3 regions of the Vibrio sp. Vb1574 genome follow, and region 2 is predicted to be linked to each of the others. Evidence: riboswitches for the same ligand, from Rfam matches in the RefSeq annotation. Region 2 holds a riboswitch; each other region holds the start of a gene.
What was found. A riboswitch is a leader RNA that binds a small molecule or an ion and turns the genes downstream of it on or off. The one in region 2 is predicted to bind thiamine pyrophosphate.
Positions count from the first base shown of each region.

Region 1: another riboswitch for thiamine pyrophosphate. It lies ahead of thiB (thiamine ABC transporter substrate binding subunit); the one in region 2 lies ahead of thiC (phosphomethylpyrimidine synthase ThiC).
Region 3: another riboswitch for thiamine pyrophosphate. It lies ahead of thiD (bifunctional hydroxymethylpyrimidine kinase/phosphomethylpyrimidine kinase); the one in region 2 lies ahead of thiC (phosphomethylpyrimidine synthase ThiC).

Region 1 covers NZ_JAWOTC010000025.1:32,355-37,722, forward strand. Annotated here, with positions in the region: gene thiQ (thiamine ABC transporter ATP-binding protein) at 1-530, opposite strand, end outside; gene thiP (thiamine/thiamine pyrophosphate ABC transporter permease ThiP) at 530-2,116, opposite strand; gene thiB (thiamine ABC transporter substrate binding subunit) at 2,158-3,150, opposite strand; TPP riboswitch at 3,223-3,359, opposite strand; gene R7O12_RS15480 (flavin prenyltransferase UbiX) at 3,397-4,035, opposite strand; gene mpl (UDP-N-acetylmuramate:L-alanyl-gamma-D-glutamyl-meso-diaminopimelate ligase) at 4,041-5,368, opposite strand, start outside.
Region 2 covers NZ_JAWOTC010000048.1:809-6,176, forward strand. Annotated here, with positions in the region: gene R7O12_RS20720 (multicopper oxidase family protein) at 1-1,030, shown strand, start outside; gene crcB (fluoride efflux transporter CrcB) at 1,154-1,537, shown strand; TPP riboswitch at 1,598-1,696, shown strand; gene thiC (phosphomethylpyrimidine synthase ThiC) at 1,860-3,800, shown strand; gene R7O12_RS20735 (thiamine phosphate synthase) at 3,800-5,215, shown strand; gene R7O12_RS20740 (HesA/MoeB/ThiF family protein) at 5,202-5,368, shown strand, end outside.
Region 3 covers NZ_JAWOTC010000010.1:1,712-7,079, forward strand. Annotated here, with positions in the region: gene trmY (tRNA (pseudouridine(54)-N(1))-methyltransferase TrmY) at 1-154, shown strand, start outside; gene R7O12_RS09335 (TldD/PmbA family protein) at 232-1,575, opposite strand; gene R7O12_RS09340 (TldD/PmbA family protein) at 1,575-2,960, opposite strand; TPP riboswitch at 3,272-3,379, shown strand; gene thiD (bifunctional hydroxymethylpyrimidine kinase/phosphomethylpyrimidine kinase) at 3,477-4,334, shown strand; gene R7O12_RS09350 (ABC transporter ATP-binding protein) at 4,324-5,079, shown strand; gene R7O12_RS09355 (ABC transporter permease) at 5,072-5,368, shown strand, end outside.

The DNA.
Region 1 (5,368 bases), on a different contig from region 2:
GCTGCGAGTTTTTTTACCAAGCTCAGCATCTCTTCACGCAACACCGGATCAAGCGCCGAGAACGGCTCATCCAATAGCCACATGGGATGAGGCTGAACAAAACAACGCGCTAAGGCAACACGTTGACGCTGGCCACCAGAAAGATGCTCTGGCAAACGGTCGAGGTACTCTGCAACACCAACTTGCTGCGCGGCTTGTTCAATCTGACGATTTTGGTCCACCGTAAGCTTTAGCCCTGGGTGTAAGCCCAAACCGATGTTGTCACGCACCGATAAGTGAGCAAACAAATTGTGCTCTTGGAACAACATAGAGAACGGACGCAGATAAGGCTCTTTACGCACAATGGACTCACCATCAACACAAATATCACCACGGTCAGGATGGATGAATCCTGCCACCAACGCCAGCAAGGTTGACTTCCCTGCCCCACTTGGTCCCATCAGCGACACAATCTGTCCTTGCTCAATCGTTAAGTCAAAAAGAAACAGTTCACGTTGGTAGGTGTACTGCACATCATCCAACACTAACATTACGCTCTCTCCTTCGTTTTCAATACTTTCTCAATCAAGGCAAAACAGCCCACACTCAACAACAATAAGGTCACCGATACCACCGCAGCCGCGTCCATCTGATAGCTGCCAAGCAGCTGGAATAAATACAGAGGTAAAGTGCGGAACTCTTGTCCGCCAAACAACGCAATAGCACTTAAATCGCCAATCGCAAACATAAAGCTGATCGCAAACGCATGTGCAAACGGCTTGCGTAGCGCCTGCCACTCCACCACTTTAAACCGTTGCCAGCCACGCATGCCTAAGCTGGCACATACATACTGATACTGTTGTTCAATGTGCAGCATTGGCTGCGCTAGCGTTTTGATCACGTAAGGCAAAGCCATCAAACCGTTCACCAAAATCACGACAAAAAATGCCAAGCTAAAAACATCGGTAAATGCGCGCAGTAGTAAGAATAAACCGGTGCTAATCACCAGACCTGGAGTCACCAAAATAACGGTGCCGATTAACTCAATCTGATCGGCTCGCGTGTTTTTGTACTGCAACCGCCAACGGCGACTGGTCAATAGTATGGACACCCCTGCAGCGACCGCAAGCGCGCTAGCGACACAGGCGACTTTGAGGGAGTTCAATAGCGCAGACCAAAAACGCTCATCGGTTAATACTGTCCAAACTTGTTGGTTGATGCCACTCAGTAACACCATCAATAACGGCGGTATTACCAGTAAAAAGGCACCTATGATCCAAAAGCTATCCCAAGCTTTTGACCACCCATGATCCTTCGTTAAATATTGCTGTACCGATGTGCTTCCAGCACTGATAGAAACAGGCCTTGTTAACTTCTGCACTCCAATAGCAAGCAGTCCACATAACAGCATCTGCCACAGCGCCAATAACGCCCCAGCTTGTAAATCAAAATCAAACTTAATCGCTTGGTAAATGGCCAATTCAATGGTGGTGGATTTTGGCCCGCCCCCCAACGCCATTACAGTGGCAAAACTGGTAAAGCACAACATAAACACCAACCCACAAACGTGGGGAAGCTGCTGCCTTAAACGCGGCCATTCTACCCAGCGAAACTTATCCCAATGGCTCATCCCAAGATGCGCGCAAAGCTTATGCTGCTCGGCAGGAATAGACTCCAAGGCTTGCAGAAGCAATCGTGCCGCGTAAGGTAAATTAAAGAACACATGGGCGAGTAAAATGCCGTTCAAACCGTAAATAGAGAATGGCAGTTTAGTGTCGAAACTTTGCAACCACTGCGCCAACAAACCACTGTTGCCATAAATCGCTAACAGCCCAAAAACACCAACCAAAACCGGCAAAACCAGTGTCGATGCAAACAGCTTAAGCAGTAATGATTTACCAATAAATTGGCGACGCGAAAGTGCGTGCGCTACTGGAATGGCAAAGCCAACACTGAGCAATGTGGAAAGAAACGCTTGGTAGAAACTGAACTTGGTGACATGTTGATAGTACGGGTCGCCCCATACCACAGACACATCAAGTGAAGGGGCTTGAACAATCAAAGCACCTAGGGCAGAAATAACAAAGGTCGCGATGATCATCGCGACCCCTAAACCTATTTTTGGAACAGAATTCAAAGGTAAAACCTATCTCATTCAGATGAGGATGGAAACGTCAGCTAAAACGTCAATGCGCTTTGCCATTCGCGAATCCAAGACTTACGCATTTTTGCCACTTCATCAGCACTAAAGCTCAACGACTTGCTTGGAACACTCAAAGTTTCAAAACCTTTAGGTAACTCAACGTCAGTGACTGGGTACATCCAGTTACCCGTTGGCATCGCCGATTGGAACTCATCACTTAAAATGAAACTCATAAATTGATCAGCAAGTTCTGAATTTTTTGCCCCTTTCACTTTGGCGGCTACTTCAACTTGCATGTAGTGGCCTTCAGCAAAATTCGCCGTAGCAAACTTCGAATCGTTTTCCGCAATTAAGTGGTACGCAGGTGAAGTGGTGTAAGAAAGCACTAAATCGGACTCACCATTGAGGAACATAGAATACGCCTCAGACCAACCTTTCGTGACCGTTACGGTTTTGCTCGCTAGCTTCTGCCACGCTTGCGTCACATCGTCGCCATAAATAGATTTCATCCATAGCATTAAGCCTTGGCCCGGCGTTGAAGTCCGCGGATCTTGGTAAATCACTTTCAGATCGTTGCGCGTTTCCACCAGCTCTTTCATGCTTTTCGGCGGATTAGCCAGTTTCTCTTTGTTGTACACAAACGCGAAGTAGCCGTAATCGTACGGTACAAACGTCGTGTCACTCCAACCGTTTGGTAACACTGTGTTAGCCGTATCCACATTGTGCTCGGCAAGCAGATCGGTTTTCTTCGCTTCTGCCATCAGATTGTTATCCAAACCTAATACGATGTCCGCTTTGCTATTACCGCCTTCAAGACGAAGACGATTCAGAATCGACACACCATCATCCAACGCTACGAAGTTAACGTCACAGCCACATTTTGCTTCAAAAGCTTGCTCGATTTTAGGACCCGGCCCCCAATCTGCGGCAAAAGAGTCGTAGGTATAGATGGTTAATGTGTTTTCAGCGGCAAACGCTGAAGTAGAGGTGATTGCAGCTAGGGCAATCAGATTTAGAGTGGGTTTCACAGCTCGCTCTCCATGATTATTTCAGAGAAATAAGTTGAGCGGCACAGGGTTTGAGGCGGCTATTAAGGACTTCCAATATCCAGACTCAATTCCTACGCCAGCATTATCTGGTTCAGGTAATACGGGTCCCTAGTTAAACACTTAGGTCTCAGCGCCCCAATGCATTGATTGACTCAATGCTAAATGGGTTTGCTCCCCGATGAGTTGGATGGATTGTAAAGGTATTTGAGTGGTTACACAATCAGCTCACGAGCGCTGGTCATAACCCCAACGAGGCACCAAACCTTGCTCAATACCTAAGTGGTCGAGAATTCTCGCCACCATAAAATCCACTAAGTCTTCAATGCTCTTTGGCTGATGATAGAAGCCCGGAGCCGCTGGCATGATGGTGACGCCCATTTGCGACAGTTTGTGCATGTTCTCCAGATGTAGCGTTGAAAATGGTGTTTCGCGAACCACGAGCAACAGCTGCCCGCGCTCTTTCATTACCACATCAGCGGCCCGCTCGATCAAGTTATCTGACATACCATGCGCAATCGCTGCAACGCTTCCCGCAGAACATGGGCAAACCACCATTTGCTTTGGTGCAGCAGAACCAGACGCAACCGGTGAGAACCAGTCATCTTTACCGCAAACGGTGATGTTATCGGGATTGCAGTTCAGGTGCTCTACCAATGCTTGCTGCGCCGCTTCTGGGCCACTTGGTAGCTTAAGATTATGCTCGGTTGCCATCACAACACGAGCTGCCGAAGAAATCAGAACGTAGACATGATAATCCGCCGCAACCAAGCATTCTAAAAGACGAAGGCCGTAGGGAGCACCAGAAGCCCCCGTTAATGCCAACGTGATGGCTTTTTTATGAGAGGGTTGTGTTTTGTTTTGCATATAAATCAGGCTTTTTGTTTTAACTGCTCAAGAAGTTTTCCGTGAATACCACCAAAGCCACCGTTGCTCATGACTAGAATTTGGTCACCTGGTCGCGCACGTTCGACGATCTTGGCTACAAAGTTATCTATATCCGCATCGACAAACGCTGGCTGTTTGCATTGGTCGGCAATGTCTTGCACAGACCACTCGATATTATCTGGCTGGAACAAGAAGACTTCATCTGCACTGTGTAGTGACTCTGCAAGTGTGTTTTTGTGTACACCACGCTTCATGGTGGCAGACCGCGGCTCTAACACAGCAAGGATGCGTTTTTCACCTACCTTGTTACGCAAACCACCGACAGTAAGTTCAATTGCCGTTGGGTGATGCGCAAAATCATCGTAAACCGTCACACCTTGTTCTTCACCTTTCAGCTCTAAACGGCGCTTGGTATTGATGAAACGCCCTAATGCCTGGCAAGCAAGATCCGGAGTGACTCCAACATGTCGTGCAGCAGCGATTGCCATCAGCGCATTATCCACATTGTGGTCACCCACCAAATTCCATTCGACGGTACCAACCTTCTCACCTTGCAACGCAACGTCAAACTTTGAGCCATCAAGCACTAATTTGTGCGCTTGCCAGTCGCCATCAACACCTGAAAACTGCTTTTCTGTCCAGCAACCACGCTCTAATACATCCGCTAACGCTTGATCCTGCCTCGGCGCTAAGATCAATCCATTGCCCGGTACAGTTCGCACTAAATGATGGAATTGGCGTTTGATCGCCTCTAGATCATCGAAGATATCAGCATGATCGAACTCAAGGTTATTCATGATTAAAGTGCGAGGATGGTAATGCACAAACTTAGAACGCTTATCGAAAAAAGCACTGTCATATTCGTCCGCTTCAACGACAAAAAACATGCTTTCACCCAAACGAGCAGACACTCCGAAGTTACCGAGTACCCCACCGACTAAGAAACCCGGTTGATAACCACAATCTTCAAGTATCCAGGCAAGCATGCTCGACGTGGTCGTTTTCCCATGTGTACCCGATACCGCCAATACCCACCGATCATGCAGCAAAAACTCGTTGAGCCACTGCGGACCAGAGGTGTAGCGCATGTTAGTGTTGAGCACATGCTCGACACAAGGGTTGCCACGGCTCATCGCATTACCAATCACCACAAGATCTGGTTGAGGGTCGAGTTGAGACGGGTCAAAGCCTTCAATAATTTCAATACCTTGAGACTCAAGCAGTGTGCTCATTGGCGGATAAACGTTGGCATCAGAACCAGTGACTTTATGTCCTAATTGGCGCGCTAGAATCGCTGCGCCGCCCATAAATG
Region 2 (5,368 bases):
ATTCGTTTATGAATTTACACCACCAGATGCGGGCACATTTTGGTATCACCCACATATGAATAGTGTGAAGCAGCTTGGTATGGGCTTAGTCGGGCTAATTGTCGTTGAAGAGGCAGAGCCGGTTCAGTTTGATGAAGAGCATGAAGTCGTCCTCAAGCATTGGCATTTAGACAAACTAGGTCAGTGGAAGAACCTTATGGTGCCGCGCTTGAGCGCTCGTATGGGGACTCCCGGAGAGTGGAGTAGCGTCAATGGTGTGCATGAACCTGTTTATACGCTGAAGCAGAATGCCACTACGCGATTAAGAATTGCTAATGTCGATAATACCATTACTTACCCGATCGCTATTGAAGGTGCAGAGGCTTGGGTTATTGCTATTGATGGTAATCCTGTTAAAGCGCCTTATAAGCTCACTCAGCAAAAAATTGGTCCGGGAATGAGGTTAGATATCGGATTGATTGCTCCGAAGGCTGGAACACGTGTTTATGTGCGTCAAATGAAAGGACGCTTCCCATTCCCTTTGTGCGAGTTTGACGTTGTTGAGTCTGACCTGTCGAACAACCAGAAACTGCCTTTATTACCTCTCAACCCTGTGCCAGATCTCGATTTGAAAAATGCAGAGCAAATCGATTATGTGTTTGAGTGGGAGGGGGCGATCACTCCTGCTGATCAATCGGGCAAAGCGATCCCCCAATTCTGGCTGATGAACAAACGGGCTTGGGAGGGAATGAGCAAAGATAATATTCCAGCGCCGCTTTCAACATTGGAGATTGGAAAAACCTATATCTTCAACCTAAAGAACGTCACCCAATATCATCATCCTATTCATCTTCATGGACACACATTTACGGTTCTTGAGTTAGATGGCAAAAAACTCGACGAACCGTTTCATACCGATACGGTCTTACTTGGAAAAAACGGCAGTGCGAAAGCGGCATTTGTTGCAGATAACCCAGGGCGTTGGATGTACCATTGTCATGTAATTGAACATATGAAGACGGGTTTGATGGGTTACATCGAAGTAAAGTGACTCCTGTAACTTTTAAAATCTTGATAAGTTTTAAGCGCTATACTTTGCTGAATTCTAAGATTGTATAATCACTATTGCCGTAAATTTGATTACAATGTCGCCATTAACTTTTCTGGGGGAATTATGGGACAACTATCCGTTTTGGGTTTTATTGCATTGGGTGGTGCATTTGGTGCATGTTCTCGTTACTTAATTTCTGAACTTTGTGTCATTTTATTGGGGCGTGGTTTTCCATATGGTACGTTAACCGTTAACGTTGTTGGCTCATTTATGATGGGCTTATTGATAGCAGCTTTCGATAATGAACTTTTGGCAACGGAACCTTGGCGACAAGTGATTGGCTTGGGTTTTTTAGGCGCACTAACGACGTTTTCCACCTTCTCGATGGATAATGTGTTGCTCATGCAGCAGGGCGCTTTCTTTAAGATGGGATTGAACGTATTGTTGAATGTCGTGTTAAGTATTTCAGCTGCGTGGATAGGCTTTCAATTATTGATGCGCAGCTAGCAAAGTAGTTAAAAATTGAACAGGTCGGCTTGGTTTCACCAAGCCGTTTTTATATACTGATATCACTTGTCGGAGTGCCATAAGGCTGAGACCGTTAATTCGGGATCCGTTGAACCTGATCAGATTAGAATCTGCGAAGGGAACAAGAGAAGATATTCACACCGGAGTTCTTTCTGGTTGACCTATCAAAAGTCGAATGTTTTTACAGGCAAATATCGTAAGCTTTAACTAGCCTTAATTTGACTCCTCTTGTCGCATCTATCCGCCAAGCATTTTTATCCAATTACTTTTTATCTAGTATAACAAAGCAAGGAAAAATGCTATGTCGAGTCGCAAACAAGCGAGACTGGAAGCAAAACAGTTCATTGATACACTCTCGGTACAACCGTACCCCAATTCAAGCAAAGTCTACGTAGAAGGTTCACGTCCAGATATTCGTGTGCCAATGCGTGAAATATCACTCGCTGATAGCCTTATTGGAGGCACAAAAGAAGCGCCTATTTTCGAACCTAATGAGCCAGTACGCGTTTACGATACCTCGGGTGTATACACAGATCCAGAGCACACCATAGACCTCTATAGCGGCTTACCTAAGCTGAGAGAAGGGTGGATTGAAGAGCGTGCCGATACTGAGCTACTTGATGAAGTAAGCTCGGTGTACACCAAAGAACGCTTAGAAGACGAAACACTAGACGATCTTCGTTACGGTAATCTACCACGTATTCGACGTGCCAAAGATGGCCATTGTGTGACCCAATTGCACTATGCTCGCAAAGGTATTATTACCCCAGAAATGGAATACATCGCGCTGCGTGAAAACATGGGGCGTGCCAAGTATCGCGATGAAGTGCTGAATCAACAGCATCCGGGTCAAAACTTCGGAGCGAACCTACCAAAAGATATTACCGCCGAATTCGTGCGTAAAGAAGTCGCCGAAGGTCGCGCTATTATCCCTTCCAATATTAACCACCCAGAATCCGAACCAATGATCATTGGACGTAACTTTTTGGTCAAAGTGAACGCCAACATCGGTAACTCATCGGTCACTTCTTCGATTGAGGAAGAAGTAGAGAAGTTAGTATGGGCAACGCGCTGGGGTGGCGATACCGTTATGGATCTCTCTACTGGACGTAACATCCACGAAACTCGCGAGTGGATTCTACGTAACAGTCCGGTTCCGATCGGTACCGTACCAATGTATCAAGCGCTTGAGAAAGTGAATGGTGTTGCGGAAAACCTTAACTGGGAAGTGATGCGCGATACCCTGATTGAGCAAGCAGAGCAGGGCGTTGACTACTTTACTATCCATGCCGGTTTACTACTTCGTTATGTGCCAATGACTGCAAAACGCGTTACTGGCATCGTCTCTCGTGGTGGTTCTATCATCGCGAAATGGTGTTTAGCGCATCACCAAGAAAGCTTCTTATATACCCACTTCCTAGAGATCTGTGAAATCTGTGCTAAGTATGATGTGGCACTTTCTCTCGGTGATGGTCTGCGTCCTGGCTCGGTGGCCGATGCTAACGACGAAGCGCAATTTGCAGAGCTTCGTACCCTTGGTGAGTTAACCAAGATAGCGTGGGAATACGACGTACAGGTGATTATCGAAGGTCCTGGTCATGTTCCAATGCACATGATCAAAGAGAACATGGAAGAACAGTTAGAGCACTGCCATGAAGCTCCTTTCTATACCCTTGGCCCATTGACGACAGACGTTGCTCCAGGTTACGACCATATTACTTCAGGTATTGGCGCTGCCATGATTGGCTGGTATGGCTGTGCGATGCTTTGCTACGTCACTCCTAAAGAGCATCTTGGCTTACCAAACAAAGAAGACGTGAAAGTAGGCATGATCACTTACAAGCTTGCTGCACACGCCGCTGATTTAGCGAAAGGGCACCCTGGCGCTCAAGTTCGTGATAACGCGCTGTCTAAAGCTCGCTTCGAGTTCCGCTGGGAAGACCAATTTAACTTGTCGCTCGACCCAGATACTGCTCGTGCTTTCCATGATGAAACCTTGCCTCAAGAGTCCGGCAAAGTTGCTCACTTCTGTTCGATGTGTGGACCAAAGTTCTGCTCGATGAAGATCTCGCAAGAGGTACGAGAGTATGCGAAAGACACTGAGCAAGTTGCTGCGGACCAAGCTATATCGATCAAAATGCTGGATGATCCTCTTGAGGGGATGCGTCAGAAATCGCAAGAATTTAGAGATACAGGTTCTGAACTATACCACCCAGCAGCACATGCCGAGGTAAGTGACTAATGAGCAAAATCCTTATTCCGTCATCATTGATTGAACTGACTGGTTTAGTTCAGCAATGTTTGTTGTTGGCGAAAGAACAGGGTTTTAGCATCGAAGACATTGAGTTGGGTGTGAGCCCAACTCAATCTATTCAGCTTGTTCGCGACCAACAGACCACACGCATAACGACAGATCTTACTGATGGTTATGACTCTGAGCATGAGACTTCATTTGTGCTCTATTACCGCTCTGCGTTATCGGTAGAAGCGTGTGCTAAGCAACCGTCGAAAGCGATTTATATTGGCATTGCTGATACGCAGGTATCCGATGAAAAGGAGAAAGTGCTTCAGCTTGATATCTGGCGTCACCCAATTAACAACGAAGTGAGAGCGCTTTCCGTTAAGTCCAAATTCAACGCAATGTTCGATCCTGAACATCACCTTGCTTGGATAGTAACGCTGACAGTACTCGATTTTCCTATCGAAGATGCGTTAACACTTGCTCGAGGAATGCTAACTCAACAAGCGAATGTTTCACGTGAAACACTGTTGAATGACAACCTTAACGAGGAAAGATCTACTCAGTGGGCTGACCAATTTGATGATTTCCCCACACCTGTACTGGAGGATAACCGACTAGGTATTCAAGTTGGTTGGTCTGCACAAGGCGAAAGCGTTAGCTTTCCAACTCTAACCAAGCAAAGTCTAGGGCTCTATCCAGTCGTTGATGATGTTGCTTGGATTGAGCGTCTACTGCCACTAGGCATCAACACTATTCAACTGCGAATCAAGAACCCACAACAAGCCGATTTAGAACAACAGATCATTCGAGCAATTGAGCTAGGTCGTCAGTATCAAGCACAAGTGTTCATCAATGACTATTGGCAGTTGGCAATCAAGCATGGCGCTTATGGCGTTCACCTAGGACAAGAAGACATAGAAGAATCGAATTTGGCTCAGCTAACTAAAGCCGGTATTCGTCTTGGTCTTTCTACTCATGGTTATTACGAACTACTGCGCATCGTACAAATTCATCCTAGCTACATCGCGCTAGGGCATATTTTCCCAACCACCACAAAACAAATGCCATCGAAACCACAAGGTTTAGTGCGCTTGGAACTGTATCAAAAGCTGATTGATAGCATTCCTTATACAAACACAGAGGCTGCTTTCCGTCCTTCAAAAGACAAAGCAGTTAGTGACAATGTGCTTGGCTTTCCGACGGTTGCGATTGGTGGTATTGACCAATCTAATGCAGCCCAAGTTTGGCAAACAGGTGTTTCTAGTTTGGCAGTTGTGCGAGCTATTACGTTGGCAGAATCACCTCAATCGGTCATCGAGTTCTTCGCACAACTGATGAAGGAAAGACAGCTAACGTTTACTGATAAGAATATTGAGTTGGCGCATAGCAAGAGAGGTGAGCATGCTCACGGATAAGCAGTTCCTTCGCTATCAGCGCCAAGTCGCTCTGCCTGAAATTGCCGAAGTTGGGCAAGAGCGCTTGAGCAAATCGCATGTGCTGATCATCGGTTGTGGTGGGTTAGGAAGTGCTGCGAGTTTGTACTTGGCATCAGCGGGTGTTGGTAAATT
Region 3 (5,368 bases), on a different contig from region 2:
TTTCTTGCTAACTGACCATATACCGATGCCGAAAAAGTCTTTTAACAGCTTAAAGCGCCTTGGCACAGAGAAGATCAGCTTAGGTCCTAAGATGCTTTTCGCTTCTCAGTGTGTAGTATTGATCCACAATGAGTTGGACATACGCGAATTCTAGTTATTCGCGCACACGTTGCTAGATAATGAAAGAGGACTCTATTGAGTCCTCTTTTTGTTTCTATAGTAATGCTAAGTTTACTTACCACCAATGCTCAAACGAGCAAAACGAACGTCTGGCGAGAAGAAAGTTCGGCTATCGTTAATTAGCTGAGTATCACCTACTGCCTCAACTTCTTGCAGCATATTGTAGAAGTTACCCGCTACCGTGATCCCACGAACTGGTTGAATGCGCTTACCATCACGGCACAAGAAACCACTCGCGCCAAATGAGAAATCACCACTCACTGCATCCGCACCAGAATGGACACCTTGAAGTTCGACTAACTCTAGGTACTCACCCGCTTTTACTTCTGACGCACTGCTGTTACCCGTCGCAATCACTTTGTGATTCGCTGATACGTCTAGGCTCGATTTTGCACCGCGAGCGGCACTTGCTGTCGAGACTGCGCCCAAGTAACTTGCGGTCTGGCTATTGTGTAGCAAGGTTTTCAACTCACCATTAGCAATCATGACATTATCTTGAGTAGCGAAGCCTTCACTATCAAAACTCGCGATTGCCATACCATTTGGCATGTAAGCCGTATCAGTAAAGGTAATTAAATCACTCGCAACACGTTGACCAAGCTTGTCACCCAGTGGCGTAATGCCTTTCATCGCGCTTACGCCAGAGAAAGCACTGCCGAAAGCACCGAATAAACTTGCTAGCGCATTGATGTGGAAGATAGCAGGGTAGTTACCCGTCGCAACCGGTGCGCCTTCAAGAAGATCGCGAGCAAGGTTGTAGCCACCCTCGATACAGTAAGCTGGATTCAACTCATCAAAACGGCGACCCAGTGACATTCTACCCGCCATTGACTGTTTGCCGTCTTTTTCAAACAAGGTATACGCGTAACAAGTGAACGAGCGCTCGAAGTGTTGACACAATGTGCCTTGAGTATTGGCAATGATCAGTTGTGTTTCGCCATCGCTGTAACCATTGTAAGGTGCGCTAGAGGCGTGAGGCAGAGCCACTACGCCTTGCTCAAGAGCGAGAGACAGTTCGATTTTTTCGTCAACAGAAGTTGTATCTTCTTGCGCAATCTCAGCAACATCAGTCGCGATTTGACTGTTCACGCAACTAATCGTCTGATGTTCATCTTGCTTGGAAAAGCGAGCGCTTTGCAGTGCGTTGGTCAGCATCAAATCCAAGCTTGGTTGCTCTAACGACTCAGAATAGCTTGTTGCAACACGCGCATCTTTCACAACACGAACACCCAGAACTTGGCTTGAGCTTACTTTGTACTCATCCAGCTTTCCTTGGTTCGCTTTCAAAGAAAAGCTACTGTTACGGTTTACAATGACGTCCGCTTCTGCACCTTGGCGTTTTGCTTCTGATAGGACGTAATCAACCGCATTAAGAAGTTGTTGTTCTTGGCTCATTAGTTACCGCCTCCTACCAGAATGTTATCTACTTTCAGCGTTGGCTGACCGACAGTTGTTGGTACTGAACCACTCACGGAACCACACATGCCCGGCGCAAGCGCCATGTCTTTGCCGACCATGCTGATTTCTTTCAACACTTTTGGACCCGTGCTGATCAGCGTTGCTGTTTTCAGAGGCTTGGTGATTTTGCCATTTTCAATGAGGTAGGCTTCACGAACAGCAAAGTTAAACTCCCCCGTACCCGGTTGAACAGAGCCACCGCCCATCTTCTTCGCATAGATACCACGTTCGATGCCTGCCAGCATGTCATTAAGTGAATGCTCGCCCTCTTCGATAAAGGTGTTACGCATGCGCGAGGTTGGTGCGAACTTGTAGTTTTGACGACGACCAGAACCCGTAGGCTCATAACCTGTCTTCATGCCACCCATTTTATCGACCATGAAGCTGGTTAGCTTACCGTCTTTGATCAGTTGAGTGCGCTGAGTCTTCATACCTTCATCATCAATGTGAATCGAGCCCCATTCGTTGGTCATGGTGCCATCATCGACTGCATTCACTGCGGTGTGAGCAACCATTTCGCCCATCTTGTCGTGGAAGACTGATGCTTTCTTCGCAACTGAAGTGGTTTCTAGCAAGTGACCACATGCTTCATGGAAGATAACGCCGCCAAAGCCGTTACCAATCACCACCGGCATTTCACCCGATGGACAAGCATCCGCGCCAAGTTTTACTAACGCTTGCTGCGCGATAGTTTGACCTAGCTCTTTGGCATCAAGCTGTTCACTGAATTCCCAACCAGCAAGAGCGCCAGGACCTTCCATACCAGAAGACTGCTCATTACCTTTTTGCGCGACAGTGTTACCAGCAACACGAATGTAGTGGCGAGTATCGTCAACGTGTAGGCCTTCTGAGTTGAAGATAGACACTTGCTGTTCGCGCTGAAGCACGCTGCCAATAAACTGGCTGATATGTTCACTCTCTGCACGTGCTGCTTGGTCAACTTTCAATAGAAACGCGATTTTTGAATCTAGGTTAGCATCCTTACCTAGCGGCATGCGGCAACCATGTTGTATTGGGTAGCGGTTCAGATTGAGAGAACCTGCTGACGCGATTTGCTCACGCTTATCTTTTGCAGCAAGCAGTGAGGTTACGCGTTTAAGTTCAGTTTCATCTGTGCTGTTGGTGTAACCGTAAAGCACTTTATGACCGAAGAAGAGACGAATACCGATACCAAAATCGATACCCGAGTTAACCTTGTCCACCTCACCAGATGCGATCTGGACAGTGTTGGTTTGGTGATGTTCAACGAATAGTTCAGCGAAATCAGCCCCCAAAAAGAGCGCATGATCGATCACTGACTTCGCTGTTACAGAATTAAGCATGAAGTCTCCTTGCTCGATGATCGTCTTAGCCTTCCTAATTAACTGTGAAAAAGTTCAACAAAGTTAAATTGGCAACACGTTAAATTTTAACAGTTTTTTAACCTTGTTTTGTGCTAATCCTTGCTTAACGAGACCACGATTATTTATTAAATATTCCAGGTTCTGCTCATTCACCAGAGCGTTGCACTAGTAAATTCCACCCAGCAAACCATTTAGGTGCTTACTTTATCACTCACCTCGCATAATTGAATACTCATTATAATTACGCTCAAAAAACGTATCCCTTCCGCAATGGTCCTGCTATCATCCGAACGAAATAGTCGGGGGGCCACACGACAAGTGTTGGCTGAGATCGAAATTCGAGACCCGTTGAACCTGATTCAGTTAGCACTGACGTAGGGAACTATGCACACTTTGCCTTTCGTCGCCCCTCTTAGGTAAGCGATAGCGATCGAAAAATCGATCTATCTGCAATGGTCAAAGTCAGTTCCTATACGTCTTGTAGTAGGAGCGACCATGACGCAGCAATCACAACCTCATTCACATCAAACGCCAGCCTTGCCTACCCCTATCGTATTGACCATCGCGGGCTCAGACAGTGGTGGCGGTGCAGGTATTCAAGCTGACATCAAAGCGATGTCCGCAACTGGTAGCTTTGCCTGCTCAGTGATTACCGCCATCACCTCACAAAACACTCAAGGCGTCTCTGCGATTTTCCCAATTCCTCTCGACCATGTAGAGAGTCAACTCGATGCGGTATTCACCGACCTCAACATCGTTGCAGTAAAAGTGGGCATGCTGGCCGATTCCAACATCATCAAAGTCGTTGCTGACAAAATTAAACAATACCAGCCAAAACACCTCGTGATTGACCCTGTAATGGTGGCCACCAGCGGCGATCTATTACTGGAACAGTCGGCAATCAGCACTTTAAAAGAAGAATTGATTCCGCTCGCAGACATCATTACCCCTAACCTACCCGAAGGCGCAGCATTGACGGGTAAGCCAATGCCTCAATCAGAATCTGAAATGAACGATATGATTACCGACCTTCGTGCGCTTGGCGCCAAAGCTATTCTGCTCAAAGGCGGTCACCTTGAAGAAAATGAAAACAGCAACGATCTGCTTATCATGCAAGACAGTGCCGAGTTAATTAGCGCCAAGCGATTTCCAACCAAAAACACCCATGGCACAGGCTGTACACTTTCTTCCGCCATTGCGTCTTATCTTGGCCAAGGCAACAACCTACACAAAGCGGTGCACCTGGGTAAGCAGTACATCAGCCAAGCTATCGCGCACGCTGATGAATTGGATGTAGGTAAAGGCCATGGCCCTGTGAACCACTTTTTTGCGGGTCATACTTATGTTCGCTAACGCGATTGGCATTCAGCTTTCCGATGCTAGTCTGCGATACAAAGACAGCCAAACACCGACTTTAGCAGGAATGAACATGACCATTCCCGTCGGTAAATGGACGGTATTACTCGGACGAAGTGGCTGCGGGAAAACCACAATATTGCGTTACTTAGCTGGCCTGCTGGATGACCAAGTTGACTGGCATGGCGAACTCATCACAACGGATGGCGCTACACTGCATGACCGTATCGCTTACATGGCTCAGCAGGATTTATTGCTACCGTGGTTGAATGTGTTAGACAACGTCTGCCTCAGTTCTCGATTTTCTCAAGAGCAAGCACCAGAGCAAAATAGACAACGTGCACTGACTTTACTAAGCCAAGTGGGACTCGCCGATTACGCGGATGCTAAGCCAGCTCAGCTCTCTGGCGGCATGAGACAACGTGTTGCCCTTGCTCGCACTCTGATGCAAGACAAGCCTCTGGTTCTGATGGATGAGCCTTTCTCTGCGTTGGACGCGGTTACTCGCCATAAGTTGCAGACCTTGTCTGCCGAATTACTGAAATATAAGACCGTTGTTCTTATTACCCACGACCCACAAGAAGCGGTGCGATTAGCTCACCAACTCTATGTACTGCAAGGTACGCCTGCGCAAGCTCAGCACTTGGTCGTTCCAGACTCCAAGCCGCCACGAGTTCTCGATGGAGAGTGCGCCGCGCTTCAACAAGCGATTTTGGATCAATTGGAGAAAGACTATGAGTGATATGACTCAGTACAACTCCGTTTCGGCAAGCATTAGTAAAAAAGAACGCGTGACCCATCCGGCTCTGCGCTTGGTCATTAGCACAGCGGTGATCTTGGGATTGTGGCAGTTGGTTGTTGTGGTATTCGACATGCCAAGCTTCATCTTACCTTCACCAATTGAAGTGCTGGATAGATTAGTCACTCGTTACGATGTCCTGCTCAAACATACTTGGGTTACCGCGCAAGAGATTTTACTTGGCTTGGCGCTTGGATTATCAATGGGTTTGCTGTTCGCATTGCAAATGCTG